DNA from 4 places in the Rhodococcus sp. PSi06 genome. Region 3 is predicted to be linked to each of the others. Evidence: riboswitches for the same ligand, from Rfam matches in the RefSeq annotation. Region 3 holds a riboswitch; each other region holds the start of a gene.

Region 1 (3,204 bases), on a different contig from region 3:
ACGGTGTGCCGTCGGGCGAGATGCTGCTCGGCCCGGTGGTGCCGCCGCATCCACCGAGCACGTTGGTCGCAACCACGCACCACTCGTCGGTGTCGATGGGACACCCGGGTCCGACCATTCCGTTCCACCAACCGGGCAGCGCATGATCCGCGTCCGGCGGGCCGGACACGTGCGAGTCTCCGGTCAGGGCATGTTCGACGAGCACGACATTGCTGCGGTCGGTGGCGAGCTCCCCCCACCGCTGCACGGCGACGGTCACCTGGGGGATGTGAGCACCGTTCTCGAGGTCGAGACCGCCGATGTCGATGGTGCCCAGCCGCCCGTCCGGAGACGGAAGAACCGCCTCCGGACGAACGCCTGTGTCGCAGCTGTTGCTCAAGATGCCGCCGCGCTGAAGCCGGCTTCGAGATCGGCGATGATGTCGTCGATTCCTTCGATTCCCACGGCCAGACGAACCAGACCCGGCGTCACACCCGATGCCGACTGCTCCTCGGGAGTCAGCTGGGAATGGGTGGTGGATGCGGGGTGGATGACGAGTGAGCGCACATCACCGATGTTAGCGACGTGGCTGTGCAGTGTGAGCGCGTTGACGAACTTCTTGCCCGCGTCCACGCCACCCTTCAGCTCGAACGCGACGATTGCGCCCTGTCCCTTGGGTAGCAATTCCTGGCCTCGCTGGTACCACGGCGACGACTCGAGTCCGGCGTAGTTGATGGAGACGACGTCGTCGCGGCCGGCCAGGAACTCCGCCACCTTCTGTGCGTTGGCCACGTGCCGCTCGATGCGCAGGCTCAACGTCTCGATTCCTTGGCTGATGAGGAAGGCGTTGAACGGAGAGACAGCTGCGCCGATGTCGCGCAGCAGCTGTACGCGTGCCTTGAGCGCGAATGCGGGAGCGCCGAGATCGGCGAACACCACACCGTGGTAACTCGGGTCGGCGGTCGTGAAGTTGGGGTGACGGCCCTGAGTCCAGTCGAAGGTGCCACCGTCGACGATCACGCCGGCGATCGCCGTGCCGTGTCCACCCAGGTACTTGGTCGCCGAGTGCACGACGATGTCTGCCCCGTGCTTCAACGGCTGCAGCAGGTACGGCGTCGCCACCGTGTTGTCCACGATCAACGGGATGCCGTTCTCGTGGGCTACCGCGGAGATTCCCGGGATATCGAGAATGTCGTTCTTCGGGTTGGAGATCGATTCGCCGTAGAACGCCTTGGTCGACGGCGTGATCGCGGCCCGCCACTGCTCGAGATCATCGGGATCGTCGACGAACGAGACGGTGATCCCCAGCTTGGGGAGGGTGTAGTGGAAGAGGTTGTAGGTGCCGCCGTACAGACGCGGGCTCGAGACGATGTGGTCGCCCGCCTCCGCAAGGTTGAGAATGGCAAAGGTCTCGGCTGCCTGACCCGACGCGACCAACAATGCTGCGACGCCACCTTCGAGAGCGGCGATGCGCTGCTCCACAACGTCCTGGGTGGGGTTGATGATGCGGGTGTAGATGTTGCCCGGCTCGGCGAGTCCGAACAATGCGGCCGCGTGATCGGTGTTGTCGAACGTGTACGAGGTGGTCTGGTAGATCGGCAGTGCGCGCGCGTTGGTTGCGCCGTCCGGCGTCTGACCCGAGTGGATCTGCTTGGTCTCGAAACTCCAATTGGCAGAGGGATCGGTGAACGGATCCTCGGTCGGTGCTCCGGTGGCGTCGACGATGTCGGGGTTCGAATCTGTCATGGCTGCTGATACTCCGTTTTCTGAAACGAGTTCGTCCGAAACAAGTCGGTACGAGAGAAATCGAATGTCGAATGATGCTCGAGGGGTCGAGCGCTACGGGGCGTATCGGTACAGCAACACATGAGAAAACCTCCTGACAGGCCTCGGCCCCTGGAGGCCGAAGATTCAGTGGGTCCGCTTCTTGCGGACCCGCGCTTGTCGATTCGGCACTTGCATGCAGGATCGGCCCGGTCGTTCACCCGGGGCACCCCACCGCGGCTGGAGGGTTGCCGGCCAGCAAGCCGGGGCTCGATGCTGGCACTCATGACCTGGCGGAAATCTTAGCGGGTACGGACGCGCCACAGGAACAAGGGCTTGGCCCGGCGGCCGAGAAGGGCCCCGGCAGTTGCTCGGGTGAGGACAATCACCGCTCTTCGGCTCGAAAACTGGAGGGTAGAGGGAAGACAATGGTCGAGTCGGCTGTTCCCCTACTGGGATGCGCTGTGCTGAATCGATTCTGTACGCCGCCGATCTCGCCGTTCACGTTCCCGATCGAAACGAAGGTAGTACCGCTGTGACTGTCACCGATTCCGCTCTTTCCCGAGTCAGCGCTGTGCGCGGCAAGGTGTCGAGTGGCCTGAGTGTCAGTCATCGACCGCACTCGACCCGCCGCAAGCTCGCGATGTTGGCTCTGTCCATCGGCGGCTTCGGCATCGGCACGACGGAATTCGCGTCGATGGGCTTGCTGCCGGACATCGCCACCACGATGGGGATTTCCGAGCCTTCTGCGGGCCACATGATCTCCGCCTATGCGCTCGGGGTCGTGGTCGGCGCTCCCACCATCGCTGCCCTGGCTGCCCGAGTTCCCCGGCGGATGTTGTTGCTGGTGCTGATGGTGGCCTTCACCCTGGGCAACCTCGGCACGGTGTTCGCACCCAGTTTCAACGAGCTCGTCGCCTCACGATTCGTCGCCGGCCTGCCGCACGGTGCGTACTTCGGAGTGGCCGCACTGGTGGCCGCACACCTCGCCGAACCAGGAAAACGCGCCAAAGCCGTCGCGATGGTGATGATGGGTCTCTCGGTCGCCAACGTCGTCGGCGTACCGGTGGCAACCTGGATCGGACAGGCTCTGGGGTGGCGCAGTGCGTTCGCTCTCGTGGCGGTCATCGGTGCCCTCACCGTCGCGGCGCTGGCTGTGTGGATGCCCCGGCTCGACGCCATGCCGACCACCAGCCCCATCACCGAGCTCGGTGCACTGCGCCGAAGCCAGGTGTGGATGACCCTGTTCGTCGGAATCGTCGGATTCGGTGGAATGTTCGCGGTGTACACCTACATCGCGTCGACGCTGACCGATGTCGCCGGCCTCGCTCGCGCACTCGTTCCGCTCGCCCTGATGATCTACGGGCTCGGCATGGTCGCCGGCAACTATGTCGGTGGTTGGCTGGCCGACCGCTTCCAGCTCAGGGGCACCTTCGTCGGTCTGGCCGCAACTGCCGTGTT
Region 2 (3,204 bases), on a different contig from region 3:
CCAGGCCGACACCACCGATGACGAGTTCACCGACCTCACCGACCTGGACCGGAGTGCCCGACGCGTCGACCACCGCCAGGTCCCAGCCATCGAGGGGCAGACCGATGCGGACCGGACCCGTCCCGTCCATGATCGCCGCGCATGCCACGACCGTCGCTTCGGTGGGGCCGTAGGTGTTCCACACCTCGCGTCCCTCGACGGCGAGCCGCTCGGCGAGCTCCGGGGGGCATGCTTCGCCGCCGAAGATGAGCAGTCGTACCGCTTCGAGTGCGACCGCCGGCCACAGCGACGCCAGGGTCGGCACCGTCGAGACGACACTGATGTCGCGGGAGACCAGCCAGGGACCGAGGTCGAAGCCGGACCGCACCAGCGAACGCGGTGCCGGCACCAGGCAAGCGCCGTGCCGCCACGCCAACCACATCTCCTCGCACGACGCGTCGAACGCCACCGACAGGCCGGCGAGCACTCGGTCGCCCGGGCCCAACGGATCCTTCTGCAAGAACATGCGCGCCTCGGCGTCCACGAACGCAGCCGCGTTGCGATGACTGACCGCGACGCCCTTGGGAGTGCCCGTCGAACCCGAGGTGAAAATGACCCAGGCGTCGTCCTCGGGAGTGGGCGGTCGCCCGGCATCCTGGGGGACATCCTGCTTGGGGGCGGTACCGGCGGCGATACCGCCTGCGGTGACGATGGCCGTCACCTTCGCCTCGCCGAAGACCAGCTCGGCTCGCTCCTCGGGATCGTCCGCGTCGACCGGTACGTACGCGGCACCGGCCGCGAGGATCGACAGAATGGCGACGTAGAGGGAGAAGGAACCGGACGGCATGCGGATGCCGACGCGATCGCCGCGCCGGACGCCGGCATCGGCGAGCCACTGGGCGCCCTCGGCGATGTCGTCCAACAATTCGGAATAGCTGACCGACACGGCACCGTCGTCGATGGCGGGGGCGTCGGGAAAACGATGGGCCGTATCGCGGAGAACGTCGATGAGCGTCCGGGCGGGCGGAGCGAGAGACGAGCGAAGAAACACCGCCGGTGCAGGCGCGGTGTCCGCGCTCGAACCCGGCAGATCGTTCTCTTGATGCACAGACAACCGGGCGTCCTTCTCATTCGTTTGCAAGCAACTCTGCGGTGGCAAGTGACTCTGTGGTGCTGGTGAGCAGCAGCGTCGTTGGTTATCTCACGTTCTGTTGGCCAGCAGGTGAACGAGCGCGTGTTCCCACCGCGGAAATCCTACTGCGGCTCGTGGCCGAGTCCCGGCTTGACAAAACTGCAGCGAGTTTGTCATTGTCTTTTCCACGGTCACGAGTACCAGCATCGAGCCCCGGCTTGCTGGTCGGCAACCCTCCTTCGCGGCGGGGTGCTCCGGGTGACGACCAGGCTGCAGCCGGAAATCCGGTGCGGCAAGCGCGGACTCGTTCAACACAATCTTCGGTTGCGGGTCCCTCGAACGTGAGGGCTTGATCTGTCATGACATCTGTACTCTCCCGTCCCTGCACTCCTTTTGCCCCTGTTTCGGGCACGGATCTGCAGGTTCCCCTGGTGCAGGGCGGCACCGCCGCGTACGCGAACTTCGACTACGCGGCGAGCGCGCCGGCACTGTCCGCGGTGACCGATCGAATAGCGGAATTGCTGCCGTTCTACTCGAGTGTGCATCGAGGGGCCGGCTACGCATCCCGCGTCTCGACGGCAGCTTACGAGAAAGCTCGGGTGACCGTCGCCGATTTCGTTGGTGCGCAACTGGATTCGGTGGTGGTGTTCACCCGCAACACCACCGACTCGCTGAACCTGCTGGCTGCGTGTGTGCCGGGCGAGACAGTGGTACTCGATATCGAGCACCATGCGAATCTGCTGCCGTGGCGCGATCGCCGGGTGGTGGTGGCCGCGTCCACACTGGCCGAGACCATCGACCGCCTGGATGCCGAGCTGGCCGCGAAACCCGCTGCACTGCTGGCGATCACGGGTGCATCCAATGTCACCGGTGAAGTCCTCCCGATCGAGCAGCTCGCCGCGCTGGCGCATCGGCACGGCGCGCGGATCGTGGTGGACGGTGCTCAGTTGGTTCCGCATCGCCGTATCGACATCGCCGCCCTCGACGTGGACTACCTCGCCTTCTCCGGACACAAGTTGTACGCACCGTTCGGAGCGGGAGTGCTTGTGGGAAAACGTGATTGGCTCGACGTCGGCACGCCGCACCTGGCCGGCGGCGGAGCGGTGCGCAGGGTGAGCATCGAGCACACCGACTGGGCCCCGGCCCCGCAGCGGCACGAGGCAGGCACCCCCAACGTGCTGGGAGTCGCCGCTCTGGCCGCGGCCTGCGAAGCCATCGCGGGATTCGACGACGCCGAGCTGCAGGCTCACGAACACGAATTGTCGTCCCGGTTGCGGACCGGCCTGGCGGCACTGGACGGCGTCGAATTACTTCAGGTGTGGGCCGACGCACCCGACACCGTCGGCATCGTCACCTTCACCGTGGCCGGACGCGACCCCGGCGAGGTGGCTGCGTACCTGTCCGCCGAGCACGGAATCGGCGTTCGAGACGGAAAATTCTGTGCGCATCCGCTGCTGAGCCGGCTCGGGCACGCGGACGGCGCGGTACGAGCCAGCATCGGCCTCGGCAGCTCCGCCGCCGATGTCGACCGACTCGTCGACGCCCTGGCCGCCCTGGTCGCGTCGGGCCCGAACTGGCATTACGAAGAGGACGCCGGCTGGTGGAATCCCGTGCCGGATCCTCGGCCATTCCCGGGCCTGGTCGACGGGGCGGCCGGGGTGGGTGGGCCCCGCGCGGCCGGGGTTGGATCCCCGTGCACCCCCTCGGACGGTTAGCATGGCTTCATGACCATGAGTGTCGTGTGGCAGGGCAACCGTCACTGGTGCAACAGATATGTGGATCTGTGCCGCACGGCGTCCGGGTCGTGTTCGATTTCGGCTCCGCTCCGACCGAATGCGTTCTCCGACTTCTAGAACCAGGACACCACTCATGTCGCACAATCACACCCGCATCGCCGTCGAATTCGATTCGATCTGGTCCGAACTGACCGTGGCACCGGACGCGGACGTTGTCCGAATTCAGGCTTCCGACCTGCGGGAAGCGCAGCAACAACGCGCAAGGCTGCGCGCCGAAGCCGTCGAACGCGGCGAATCCGCCGAAGGTACCGCGGTGTTCCTCGACCTCGAGATCCATATCGCGGCCGACGCTCGCAC
Region 3 (3,204 bases):
CGATCAGGGTTCCTCGGTCTCGAATGGCCTGTGGCACTTTTGCAGCGATCTCGTCGACCTTGTCGACGCGGACGCGGTCGGCCTGCTCGGGCGACAGATCGAAGGTTCCGCCATCCTCGGTGACGACCTGAGATTCGGTAGTGGGTTCGCTGCATGCAGTTGCAGTGAGCGCCAAGACCGCGAATGCGGACGCTACTACTGCGAACCGACGAGATGATCTGGACATGACTGTTCCTCGTTCGTGTGCTGGGGAAGGGAAGCGAGCTAGAGAACGTGAGCGAGGAACGACTTGGTGCGTTCCTCCCTGGGTGCATCGAGAAGCTGAGCAGGAGAGCCTTGTTCGACGATGACGCCGCCGTCCATGAAGACGACCGTGTCCGCTGTCTCACGGGCGAAACCCACCTCATGGGTGACGATCACCAATGTTGCACCCTCACGGGCGAGGCCGCGGATGACTTCCAGCACCTCGCCGACGAGCTCAGGATCGAGCGCCGAGGTGGGCTCGTCGAACAGAATGACTTTGGGGCGCAGAGCAAGTGCGCGCGCGATGGCGACTCGCTGCTGTTGCCCGCCGGACAGTCGACGGGGGTAGTCGTGCGCTTTCGTGCGAAGTCCGACTCGTTCGAGGAGGGCCAGCGCTTCGGGTTCGACGTCGGAGCGTTTGCGCTTCTGGGCAGAGATCGGGGCCTCGATGACGTTCTCGAGAACCGTGAGATGGGGAAACAGGTTGAAATTCTGAAACACGAAACCGATCTGGGATCGCTGCCGCAGAATCTCTCTGCTGCTGAGCTCGTGCAGTTTGTTGCCCTTGCGCCGATATCCCACCAGTTCACCGTCGACCCGAACGGTCCCCCGGTCCACCTTCTCCAGGTGGTTCAGAACCCGCAGCAAGGTGGATTTTCCGGATCCCGATGGTCCGAGTATCGCGGTGACCTCACCGGGACGGACAACGAGGTCCACACCTTCGAGCACGTCGAGACCGCCGTAGGACTTGTGCACGCCGCGTACCTCGACGGCAAACGCCGTGTCCGATCCGGGGGTGGTGGTATCGCGTGTGGTCATCGGGTAGCTCCTCGCGGGGCAAGGGTGATCTCGGCCAACTTCTTTCGCAATTTCTGGACAGGAGTGCGTTCGATGGTGCGCACTGCACCCTTGGCGTAGTGCCGCTCCACGTAGTACTGCACCACCGAAAGAACTGAGGTGAGGATGATGTACCAGACGGTGGCCACCATGAGCAGCGGTACCACCCGGCCGCTTCGGCCGTAGATGACCTGAACCTGGTAGAACAACTCGGCGATGGCCATGACGGAGACGATCGAGGTGCCCTTGAACAGGCTGATCACTTCGTTGGCCGCGTTGGGCAGAATGCCTCGCATGGCCTGCGGAAGAATGATCTTGAAGAACTCTCGCCTCTTCGGAATACCGAGCGCTGCAGCAGCTTCGAGTTGACCTTGGTCGACCGAGATGATGCCGGCACGGACGATCTCGGCCGAGTAGGCCGCTTGGTGCAATGCCAGACCGATGATGGCCGCCGTGGATCCGCTGATGACGTTGTTGACGTCGAACTCGAAGAAGCTGGGGCCGAATGGTATTCCCAAAGACAGAGTCCGGTACAGGTACGCGATGTTGAACCAGAACAGCAGCTGCACGATCAACGGGATCGAGCGGAAAGCCCAGATGTAGAACCAGGAAATGACTTGCAGTACAGGGTTGTCGGACAGACGCGCGACCGCCAAACCGATACCGATAGCGAAGCCGATCAGGGTGCCCCAGAACGTGAGCTGGATGGTGAGCCACAGGGCCGAGAGCACTGATTGTGCAGTGAAGTACTGAGCGAACGTGCCCCAGTCCCACCCGGGATTGGTGGCGAAACCGTGCAGGAACTGGGCGACCACTACGAGCGTGGCGATGCTGATCGCCCAGCGCCACGGGTGCAATGTCCTGGCCACGACGAGTTGCTCGTCGGCAAGTTCGTCCGTCGCGTCCACACTGGGACGAGAATCGAGTTGTGTCACCGGAACCGCCGGGTCGGATGGGCAGCGATCATCGCCGAATAGCCTTTCGTGGTTTTCGTGCTGTGGGTACGCGAATCGGTCAAGCGTGCGTACAGATACAGATGTTCATCGGCCGTGCCTCCATCGGTCCTGGCGGTAGCACCCACACGCCGTAGGGCGGGGTTGCTGCGACGTCATCGAGCCAAGGTCTCTCGGTCGCTCTGGATGGTGACAGGAATGTATAGAACCACAGATCGAAAAGTCAAGTGCGCGTCGGCATTCCAGTTGAAATCACGTTGATTTCAACCCTTGCCACCCGGCCGATCGGCCAGGTGTCAGCCGAAGGCACCCCGGTATCGGGCCGCCGGATGCGACGCGGGCAGAGTGTCGCGTCCGGTGAGTTTGCGTCGCACGGTGCCGTCTTCGTAGTCGCGTTGCGCAAGGCCCCGGCGCTGGAGAACAGGCGTCACCTGCTCGATGAACTCCACGTAACTACCCGGGATCGTCGAATTGATGACATTGATTCCGTCGACTCCGACCGAGCGCCACTGCTCGAGCCGATCTGCAATCGAGTCCGGCGTCCCCACCACACGGCCACTGCGGCTCCGCATTCGAGCCAGATCCCGAACGGTGGGCTCGCGATCGGGAATGGCTTCTCGGAGCCATTGCAACGTACTCAGCGACCCTTGCGCCTCGACCTCACCGATCGGTGTTTCGAGATCGTAGAAACCGAGGTCGATACCGATTCCACCTGCAGCGTGCGCGATGATCATGGACTCGTCGATGTATTCGTCCAGCTCAGCGGCCTTGCGTGCCGCTTCGGCCTCGGTACTCCCGATGACGAACGACAGGCCCTGAAAGAATTCGAGGTCCTCCGCGGCCCGACCGGCCTCGACCACCAGCCGCCGCGTGTCGGCAATCAGCGCCTGAGCGGCTTCGGGTGACGGGGATGCAATGAACTGCGCCTCGGCGTTACGCGCCGCGAAGCGTCGGCCCGTCGGAGACGATCCGGCCTGGAACAACAACGGGGTCCGCTGCGGAGACGGAGCCACGAGATGCGGGCCCTCGACGCGGTAGCGCGCACCGACATGATCGATCTTGTGTACCTTCGAGAAATCGCTGTGCCGTCCGGATGCTTTGTCCTGCAACAGAGCTCCGTCGTCCCACGACCCTTCCCAGAGCTTGTACACGACGTCGACGTATTCGTCGG
Region 4 (3,204 bases), on a different contig from region 3:
GTCGGCGAGCATCGCCGAGGCCAACGGAACGGTGATTCGACGAGTCAGGCCGCGCCGGCGGAATACCGCGCTGATCAATGCACGTCCGATTCGGCCGTTGCCGTCGGTGAACGGGTGGATGGACTCGAACTGTGCGTGAGCGATCGCGGCCTGAGCGATGATCGGCATGTCCGTGCGGTTCGCGAACACCAGCAAGTCGTCCATCAGTTCGGGGACGAGATCCGGCGGCGGTGGAACGTACAGCGCATTTATGGGTGTGTAGTCGCTGCCACCGATCCAATTCTGCACATCACGCAGTGCGCCACTGTCTTTCGCAGTGTAGAAATCGGGAGCCATGAGAAGTCGGTGTGCGTCGAGGAAGGTGTCGAGCGACATCGGTCCACGGCCCGCAGCGTCGACCATCGTGCTCAGCGCGTGTATTGCAGCGAGTTGAGATTTGGCATCGGCGCTCGCCTTGCCCCCGGCCAGTGCGCGACCGAACGCATGCCAACCGGCGTCGACACTCTCGATTTTGGATGATGCCACGGATTCGCTTCGGAGCAGGAAATCTGCGAGCGGCGCGAGATGCTCGCCGAATCCCGCTTCGAGACGAGCCACCGCGATGATCGCAGCTTCCTGCGCCTGAGCGGTCTCGTTGGACGGCGAAAAGACAAGGTCTTTGATCTCAGGAGGGATCGACACCTCGATTCGATCGAGCGTGCGGTCTGCCTTCGAGCCTTGACGATGCCGAGGCTGCCAATCCTTGGTTGTTCGGGCGTGTGGCGGCCACGACATATCAACGCCTCCCTTGCAAAAATACAGCAACGACCATCTTAATGTACTTTGATGCACTTAAGTGTAGTTAAGTGCAGCGTTGTTTACGCGGGAAGCGGTGCGCTGCGGAGTCCGCATTCTGGTCGCCCTGTGTGAGCCGCATGCGATACGAAGCGCGACGCTCGCTGTGGCCCAATCGGCGCTGAGGGTGTGTTCGCCATTCACACCGAGGGTGGTGGGATGGTCGCGCGCGTGACGAATTCTCGAGTTTCTACGCTGTCGTGCGCAACGCCCACGCTCGCGCGAGTGCAAAGGTTGCCGCGAGTATGCACAGCACCGCCACGATCACGGCGACAAAGGTGGATGCCGTCGTGGAAAATCCGAGAATCCAGGCAATCCCCATGCCGGCGAGGGTGGCGAGGACACCGCCAATCGGAAGAAAGGCAGCCACAACCTTGGTCGTCCGAGATGGCAACGGATCGTGAGTTGCTCTGAGCAGCAATCGAACCGAGGCGACTCCGAGTACATAAGCGAAAACTGCGGTGCTTGCATAGATCGGGAGCAAGTAGTCGGGCGATACGCCCGAACTCGAACCGGAGAAGCTCGTGCCGACCAGAATCAGTACGGGCGTCATCCCCAGCGTCAATCCGACCAGACCGGCAACGACGACGAGCCCCACGCGCCGAGAAGGTTCGACGATGAATCGGTAGCCACACAGGTGCAGCGCCAGCCCTGCGAACATGCCGATCAAGGCGCCGGTCGACGCGGCGACGACGGGTCGTACCCACGGCCCCAACGTGGTGTCGGGTCCATAGAACGATTCGCCGGAGACGTACGCCGAGTACCCCAAAGTTCCCGTCACTGCGTGACCCAGCACCGCGATCACAATGCCGAGCAAAGCAAAACAACTTCCCTGTTTGATCACGCGTCAATGATGACGGATGTCCGATGTACGTCGAGAACCTCGGCCGGAGTGTTGCCCGGTCATCACAGGGTTTCATTCGGTCCCCACCGCGGCACCGCACCGATCGGCAAACAAGAGGCGCGTTCGTCGAAGTGCCCCGCTGACCCACAGGATTGTCGTAGGTGTACCCCTCGGCTATTGTCGAGGAAGGTTCAAGAGCGACAGCCGTAGGTACCTGGCCGGCTGTCCGGCAACCCCGTCTCCATCGACAGGGGTGCCCCAGGGGAAGAACCGGCGCATCCCGCAACCGCGGGTGCGCAAGTCGATGGAGGTTCGCACCTCCAGGACGAGGTGAACAATGTCTGCAGATGACGGACTCGAAATAGCACAAGCCAAATGGGAACCCATTCCGCCGGAGCGTCGTCGGGCCTGGTGCCAGACGCTGCTGAGCTATCCGCCGATATGGTTCGGGGTGTTCCCGATGCTGGAGACCCAGAGGCTGGTGCTCGCGGGTGGTTACGCGAACAGTGAGGCGTGGATCGACGTCGCGAAACGTGCTGAGGCAGTGGGCTTCACGCCGCGGACGTGGCTGATCTTTCGGCAGAGCCTCGAGCCGGCCTATTTGAAAGAACGGTTTCCCGCGCATCCCGAGAACATGCCCAAGCGGAGGGGAAACGGTGGTGTGGAGACCGTAGTGGTGGAACCCGAGGATTTCTCCGAGTGGCCATGGCTGTTCGAGGCGGGATATCGGGCGGGAGAGGCGACCCTGCACGCGTTGTCCCGCTGAGTGGGTCGGCTGCAGTGAGGCGTCTTGTCCCGGCTGCGGGCGCTCTAATAACTGACCGAAAGCCCCTTACCGCTCGATTAACCGAACGCGATACGAAGCCCGACGCTTGCTGTGGCTCCACCGGCGCTGAGGATGAAGTTGTGCCGTCCTTCGTCGCGGAACACCATCTGCATCGGCAGGAACCAGAACCGATTCTCGCCGGTGAAGCCGGTGCCGGGGATCTGAAGGCCTCGCTGATTGACGATGTGTTCGCCCTTCGCGTCGAGCACCTCGAGCGTTGCAGGGAAGTCCTTACCGATGTCGTCGGGCCCGGTCTGTAGCAACGCGACCAGCCGGCATTCGAGCATGCGGGTATCGCGCGGCACGGTGCAGGTATCCCATACACCGCCGAGGATGTCGAGCATGTCCTCGCTGACTCGTGCGTACTCCGCGAAGAACAATCCCGTGATGATCATCGGCGTCGGCTACCTCTCTTCGATGGACACTGGCTTCGCGGTGGAGTGTCGACAACCCTAAGCGGCCAGGGATCCGTGCGCTGACGCCGCGCCACGTCGATGCAGAACCATCGTGAGTGCAATAGCTACCACGATGCCGATCAACGGCGGGATTCCGATGTCAAGTTCTCCGGACAACCACGCGAGGGAGGCCGCGAAAGCGTAGACCGCGAGATGCCGCCAGTGAACGAGCGGGGGAGTGTGCCCCTCGGGAATGCCCTGCCGCCAGCGGCACAGGAAGTCTCCGATGAGAACCCCGCCCAGCG

Evidence for each region. A riboswitch is a leader RNA that binds a small molecule or an ion and turns the genes downstream of it on or off. The one in region 3 is predicted to bind S-adenosylmethionine.
Region 1: linked by a shared signal. The riboswitch ahead of ACFI9K_RS05310 (bifunctional o-acetylhomoserine/o-acetylserine sulfhydrylase) and the one ahead of ACFI9K_RS18995 (amino acid ABC transporter permease) in region 3 are both predicted to bind S-adenosylmethionine.
Region 2: linked by a shared signal. The riboswitch ahead of ACFI9K_RS07470 (aminotransferase class V-fold PLP-dependent enzyme) and the one ahead of ACFI9K_RS18995 (amino acid ABC transporter permease) in region 3 are both predicted to bind S-adenosylmethionine.
Region 4: linked by a shared signal. The riboswitch ahead of ACFI9K_RS23060 (mandelate racemase/muconate lactonizing protein) and the one ahead of ACFI9K_RS18995 (amino acid ABC transporter permease) in region 3 are both predicted to bind S-adenosylmethionine.

What each region holds. Positions count from the first base shown of each region.
Region 1 covers NZ_JBHNYO010000003.1:125,926-129,129, forward strand. Annotated here, with positions in the region: gene metX (homoserine O-acetyltransferase MetX) at 1-379, opposite strand, end outside; gene ACFI9K_RS05310 (bifunctional o-acetylhomoserine/o-acetylserine sulfhydrylase) at 376-1,725, opposite strand; SAM riboswitch class IV at 1,912-2,034, opposite strand; gene ACFI9K_RS05315 (MFS transporter) at 2,387-3,204, shown strand, end outside.
Region 2 covers NZ_JBHNYO010000004.1:189,458-192,661, forward strand. Annotated here, with positions in the region: gene ACFI9K_RS07465 (Pls/PosA family non-ribosomal peptide synthetase) at 1-1,087, opposite strand, end outside; SAM riboswitch class IV at 1,301-1,416, shown strand; gene ACFI9K_RS07470 (aminotransferase class V-fold PLP-dependent enzyme) at 1,471-2,826, shown strand; gene ACFI9K_RS07475 (hypothetical protein) at 2,981-3,204, shown strand, end outside.
Region 3 covers NZ_JBHNYO010000014.1:181,928-185,131, forward strand. Annotated here, with positions in the region: gene ACFI9K_RS18985 (transporter substrate-binding domain-containing protein) at 1-226, opposite strand, end outside; gene ACFI9K_RS18990 (amino acid ABC transporter ATP-binding protein) at 265-1,062, opposite strand; gene ACFI9K_RS18995 (amino acid ABC transporter permease) at 1,059-1,988, opposite strand; SAM riboswitch class I at 2,133-2,226, opposite strand; gene ACFI9K_RS19000 (LLM class flavin-dependent oxidoreductase) at 2,330-3,204, opposite strand, start outside.
Region 4 covers NZ_JBHNYO010000021.1:23,187-26,390, forward strand. Annotated here, with positions in the region: gene ACFI9K_RS23050 (Fic family protein) at 1-774, opposite strand, end outside; gene ACFI9K_RS23055 (hypothetical protein) at 1,025-1,678, opposite strand; SAM riboswitch class IV at 1,868-1,987, shown strand; gene ACFI9K_RS23060 (mandelate racemase/muconate lactonizing protein) at 2,016-2,444, shown strand; gene ACFI9K_RS23065 (DUF6941 family protein) at 2,522-2,899, opposite strand; gene codB (cytosine permease) at 2,957-3,204, opposite strand, start outside.